DNA from 2 places in the Shewanella bicestrii genome. Region 1 is predicted to be linked to the other one. Evidence: predicted binding sites of a transcription regulator. Region 1 holds the regulator's gene; the other holds the start of a gene.
The links. Region 1 encodes FliA, which starts transcription of late flagellar genes. Its sites were predicted from a motif close to CTAAAGNTNNNNNNNNNNNNGCCGATA; they were not measured.

Region 1 (3,153 bases):
TTGAATATTCGCCGTTAATGCATTCGCGAGCGGCAAGCACTCTTCTACCGCATCCATGGTTTTATTCGCTGCTTGCTCGGTCATGTCAATGACATAACTTAGCCGTTCCTTAGCATCGGGAATTTCGGTATTCGCAAGTTCAACCAAACGATTATCAACTTGGAAATCCATTAATGCGCTGTGAAGTTGCCTTGTAAGTTTACCAACTTCATCAAAGAGCTCCCGTTGAAGTGGAGCCGCGAGTTCCCTAAATAAATCATCTGCTTGAGCTTGTTCATTCGCGCTTAATAGTTCAACTAAACGCTGAGCCTTCTCGAGCGTAATGAGCCCTGATGTTTGTGACTTCATAGCTCATCCCTGCTTAAGCGAGTCGTTCGAATATTTTATCTAACTTCTCTTTAAGTGTTGCTGCGGTAAAAGGTTTAACCACATAGCCGTTAACACCGGCTTGTGCGGCAGCAATAATTTGTTCACGTTTTGCTTCAGCGGTAACCATTAATACGGGTAAATGCTTAAGGGAATCGTCAGCCCGAATAGCCTTCAGCAAATCAATACCCTGCATTCCTGGCATGTTCCAGTCTGTCACGACAAAATCAAAGTCGCCCTTTTGTAACATAGGCAGCGCAGTTGAGCCGTCGTCTGCTTCTTGGGTATTGTTAAAGCCCAAGTCTCGCAACAAGTTCTTGATGATACGTCTCATTGTCGAAAAGTCATCAACGATGAGAATCTTCATATTCTTGTCCAAGGTTTCCTCCGGTGAGCCGACATTCTGTGCTCAATAAATAATTATACTTATGTCCAATGCTTGAGTTTGCCTTTGAGCCGCAACATTGCCTGACTTAATATCTGGCTAACTCGCGATTCACTTACCTCAAGAATGGCGCCAATTTCTTTTAAATTCAATGCTTCATCGTAGTATAACGATAGCACTAGCGCATCTCTTTCGGGCAATAATTTTATCGCCTCAACTAGTGCTGAATGAAACTGGGTTTCTGCTAACGCTTCATATGTACCATCACTGACATTATCGCTCGAAGTGAGTATATCCTGCGATACGCCTAAGTCTTCTATCCCTATGATTTTACCAACAGAAACATCGTTAAGAATATGATGGTACTCATCGAGCGTCATATCAAGTTTTTCTGCAATTTCTGTGTCGCGTGCATCACGACCCAACACTTGCTCTAACTCATCAATGGCTTGAGCTACTCGACGATTATTTCGATGAACAGAACGGGGAACCCAGTCGCCACGACGGATCTCATCCAACATGGCGCCACGGATCCGTATGCCGGCGAAGGTTTCAAACTTTGCACCTTTGCCACCATCAAACTTGGATGATGCTTCTAATAACCCCATCATCCCCGCTTGAAGCAAGTCATCGAGCTGCACTGAGGCAGGTAATCTGGCGAGCAAGTGATGTGCAATTCTTTTAACCAACGGTGCATACTGTTCAACGATTGACGTTTTACTGTCTAAACAAGTATACGCTGCGGCTTTATTCACTCGTTTTTTCCTCTTGAAAATCTGGTCGCTGAACTAAACGCTCAACGAAAAACTCCAAATGCCCACCAGGTTGCTGTGGTACTGGCCAGCTCATGATTTTATTCGCTAAGCCATGGTACGCAATCGCAGCAGGAGACTTAGGATAAGCCTCAACCACTAACTTTTGTTTACGCACTGATTTGCGAAGGTTTTCATCAAACGGAATGGTCGCAACCAGTTCGAGTGCCACGTCCAAGAATCTGTCGGTCACTTTACTGAGTTTAGCAAACAATTCCATACCTTCGCGCAAACTGCGCACCATATTAGCAACAATTTTAAAGCGGAAAACGCCGTGTTCACGGCTGAGAATTTTGATTAACGCATAGGCGTCAGTGATAGAAGTTGGCTCGTCACAAACAACCACCAACACATCCTGTGAGGCACGGGAGAAACTGAGTACCATGTCAGAAATCCCCGCGGCAGTATCCACGATGAGGATATCAAACTGGGTACGCATCTCACTAAAAGCACGAATTAAGCCCGCATGTTGCGCAGGGCTCAACTCTACCATGCCTTGAGTTCCTGAGGTCGCAGGGACAATGCCTATGCCCTTAGGTCCTCGGACGATAATATCATCCAGCTCAGCATCGCCAGAGAGTACGTGGGAAAGGTTACGTTCAGCACGGATCCCTAACATGACATCGACGTTTGCTAAGCCTAAGTCGGCATCAAGCACTAAGACACGCTTGCCCTTTTCGGCTAATGCTACTGCGGTATTGATAGACACGCTGGTTTTACCCACGCCACCTTTACCACCCGTAACCGCGATTACTTTCACTTTTTCGTTATAGGGTTGATTCATCATACGTAAACCACTTGCTTGATCCAGGGTCATAACTCTACTCAAATGCACAGGTCATATTATCTGACCACGCTGTGTCTGGTAACGATTGTTGTTCAGTGTTTTCTAAGGCCGCTAACGCCTGCTCTGCGAGCAATAAAGTATCGGCAACTTTCATATCTTCGGGCACTCGCTGCCCATCCGTAACATAACTTAATGGCAACCCACTTTGGATCAACACACTTAATGCACCCGCTAACGACACGGACTCATCGAGCTTGGTGAGTACAACACCAGATAATGGAATGCGTTTAAAGTGATTTACAGCATCCTGTAGCACACGGCGCTGTCCTGTGGCAGACAGTACCAGATAACTGCGGATAGGTATTCTGCTATTTGCAGTTAAATTATCAAGTTGCTGGTAAAGCCGCATATCTCGTTGGCCCATTCCTGCGGTATCTATCAATACTAGCTTGCGATTTCTGAACTGATACAGTATTTGCTCTAGCTCAGCAAGATCATGGGCTTGCTTAACTGGGCATCCCATAATTTTGCCATAGGTGGCCAATTGCTCATAAGCGCCAATACGATAATGATCTGTCGTGATCAAGGCGACTTGATCCGCACCATGATGGGCAGCGAAACGAGCCGCTAATTTGGCTAAGGAAGTGGTTTTGCCTACACCCGTTGGGCCAACCAGCGCCACAACACCACCTTGCTTAACGATATCATCACCTTGATTATCAAGCATATTCGCTAGACTTTGTGGCAAGGCACGAACTAATTCTGCCGGGGTATAGTGTTGACTAAGCGCCGCTAACTTGTTC
Region 2 (3,153 bases), 1.8 Mb from region 1:
CGTGATGATCCCCGGCACATCTTTTAGCAATTCACCGACCGAGCGCACCACGGGTTTAAATCGAGGCTGCAGGAAGCCAGATCCTGAGGCAAACGAGCCCTTCTCACGGATACGGATAATGATTTGCTGCCCAAGTGACTCAATTTCGATCGCCCCATCGGTGATCTCATTATTGAGTTCCTGTGCCATTTTCTTCACTTGCTGATTGATTTTATCCTGCGCCGCCGCGGCTTCGGCCTTCACCGCATCCGCCGTTTCTTGGGCCGTCGCCGAGGCTTCACCGCCCCGCTGCGAACCATTTTGCTGCTGCACACCACCCGCGCTATCGTCTTCACCCGCTTGATAATCCAATACGGGCTCGGTCATTTCGTTGGTTTGTTGGTTAATGATTTCAATCGGCGTGGGATCGGGGCGGCCAGGGCGAAACTCCAGTGCGATCACAGACGTCCCCTTAGGAATGTCTTTGACTTCGACCTTGTTTTGCACCCCGAAGGCATACTTCATCGAGCCTGCGATCTGCTTAAACTTCATCACGTCCATTTCGGAGAATGACAGCAGCAGCACGAAGAAACACATCAAGAGGGACATCAAATCGGCAAATGTTGCCAACCAGAGCGGCGCTCCGGGCGGTGGACAGTTGCACTTAGCCATGGGCTACTCCCCGTCCGTTGTATCGATTTTCCGCTGTTTTTCAGCAAGATAATTCTTCAAGAAACCTTCAATCACCCGCGGGTTTTGGCCATCTTGAATGGCTAATACCGCATCCATAATCAGGTTGCGGTTAAGCATTTCTTCACCCATGCGTAGGGTGAGTTTATCGGCAATGGGAATACACACCATGTTGGCGACCACGGCGCCGTACAGCGTCGTTAACAAGGCCACCGCCATCGATGGACCAATCGATTTAGGATCCGACATGTTGGATAACATGGCCACCAAGCCCACTAAGGTACCAATCATCCCCATCGCAGGGCCAACGTCACCAAAGGCCCTAAAAATCGCAATGCCGTTGCGATGGCGCTCTTCTGTAAGGGCAATGTCTTTTTCAAGTGCGGCGCGCACCACTTCACCATCGTGACCATCGACCAACATATCGACGGCTTTTTGCATAAAACTGTTGGAAATTTGCGCTTCTTCGAGGGCAAGGAATCCGCCTTTACGGGCGGCGTCCGCCATAGTCACGGATTGCTCGATAAGATCTTCAGGCTTATCAATCTTAAACATAAAGGCTTTGACGGCGATTTTTACCGCCCCCAAAAACTGTTTGAGATTGAATTTCATCATTACAACGAAGAATGAACCACCGAACACGATAAACACTGAGGGGACGTCGATAAAGATTGCCAGGCCGCCGCTGGTCATCATAGCCCAAAGGATAAAACCAAAGCCCCCGACTAGTCCTATAACTGTAGCTAAATCCACAACGGCTCCTCAATATTCGGTATAAACGACATGATACTGACTCTATTCGCAAAATAATACAAAATGTCATCCGCATAGGGATTACACTTTGTGTTTTAACCTGAGCCTTACTCTATGATGTCAAAGGATGATTATAAGCATAATGCTATTATTGTCATTTATCGGACAAGCACTAAGCAAGTTTAGCGACAATTTCTATTTTCTGAAAAAAATTCAGCAACAAAGCGTGCTATTGAGCAAATATCCGTCGACTGAATTTGACCCTTGAGTCGCCCTGATATACCTTGTGTCCGCTCTTTCAAAGGAATTATTAACGTGGCGAAGAAACCCGAAAATCTCAGTTTTGAAGAATCCCTTGGTGAACTCGAGCGCATCGTTGCCGAATTAGAACAGGGCGATGTCTCTCTGGATGATGCGTTAAAACAATTTGAACGTGGCATCAATCTGGTGCGTAACAGCCAAGCAAAACTCGAGCAAGCTCAGCAAAAAGTGGCCATTTTACTCAAGCAGGATGAAAATGCGCCCCTCTCTCCCTATGCCGTTGAGGGCGAATAAGCGTGTTAGTCAATGCAATAAAAGAATATCAACTACGGGTTGATGACCAATTAAAACAACGTTTCAGCACACTCGAAGACACAGCGCCGCAATTAAAGGCCGCCATGACCCACGGCGCGCTGTTAGGCGGTAAGCGTATTCGTCCCTTCTTGGTTTACAGTGTTGGGCAAATGTTTGGCGTGTCGCTTGAAAAACTCGACGCCTGCGCCGCGGCCATTGAGTGTATTCATGCTTATTCGTTAATTCATGACGATTTACCCGCCATGGACGATGACGACCTTCGTCGTGGTCAGCCCACAGTGCATATCGCCTTCGATGAAGCGACCGCCATCCTTGCTGGGGATGCTCTGCAAACCTTAGCCTTTGAAATTGTTACCGAAGCAGTACCAGGGATCAGCAGCGAGCAGCATATCGCTATGGTGAGAGCGCTGGCGAAAGCCTCGGGCTACCGTGGTATGTGTGGCGGCCAAGCGATTGACTTAGCCTCAACCGATAAGCTCATCGACCTTAAGGCCCTAACTCAACTCCACAATATGAAAACGGGCGCCCTTATCAGCTGCGCCGTTGAGTTAGGCTTGATTGCCGCTAATGCGCCAAAAGATGAATATCAGACTATGATGGAATTTGCCCATGCGGTAGGACTTGCCTTCCAAGTGCAAGACGATATTCTGGACATCATTGCCACCACGGAAGAACTCGGCAAACCCCAAGGCTCAGACGCCGAGTCCAATAAGAGTACTTTTCCGCAACTACTTGGACTGCAAGGCGCCAAAGATACCGCCGCGCAACTGATCCAAGAGGCACTATCAGCGCTGGCTAAATTGCCATACAATAGCCAGTTAATCGCAGACTTCGCCCGCTATATCATTGAGCGAAGAATATAATAAGAGACGAAGTATCTCGCTATGAGTTTGGACATTTCACAGTTTCCCGTGTTGGCTCAGGCCAACACTCCTAATGAACTCCGCCAGCTTCCTCAGGCCCTGTTACCTCAATTGGCCGATGAGTTGCGGGAGTTTCTTCTTAAGTCCGTTGGCATGTCCAGCGGACATTTTGCCTCTGGACTCGGCACAGTCGAACTGACTGTTGCCCTGCATTATGTCTATAACACCCCGTTTGATCGTTTGATTTGGGACGTTGGCCACCAAGCCTACCCCCATAAAATCCTCACCGGTC

Region 2: a site for FliA is predicted at 1,582-1,608, ahead of pomA (flagellar motor protein PomA). Genes of this name have one in related genera too.

The regions. Positions count from the first base shown of each region.
Region 1 covers NZ_CP022358.1:3,243,899-3,247,051, forward strand. The annotation lists gene CF168_RS14080 (protein phosphatase CheZ) at 1-348, opposite strand, end outside; gene cheY (chemotaxis response regulator CheY) at 362-745, opposite strand; gene CF168_RS14090 (RNA polymerase sigma factor FliA) at 793-1,506, opposite strand; gene CF168_RS14095 (MinD/ParA family protein) at 1,499-2,380, opposite strand; gene flhF (flagellar biosynthesis protein FlhF) at 2,385-3,153, opposite strand, start outside.
Region 2 covers NZ_CP022358.1:1,449,290-1,452,442, reverse strand. The annotation lists gene CF168_RS06355 (flagellar motor protein MotB) at 1-651, opposite strand, end outside; gene pomA (flagellar motor protein PomA) at 655-1,422, opposite strand; gene xseB (exodeoxyribonuclease VII small subunit) at 1,738-1,977, shown strand; gene ispA ((2E,6E)-farnesyl diphosphate synthase) at 1,980-2,861, shown strand; gene dxs (1-deoxy-D-xylulose-5-phosphate synthase) at 2,883-3,153, shown strand, end outside.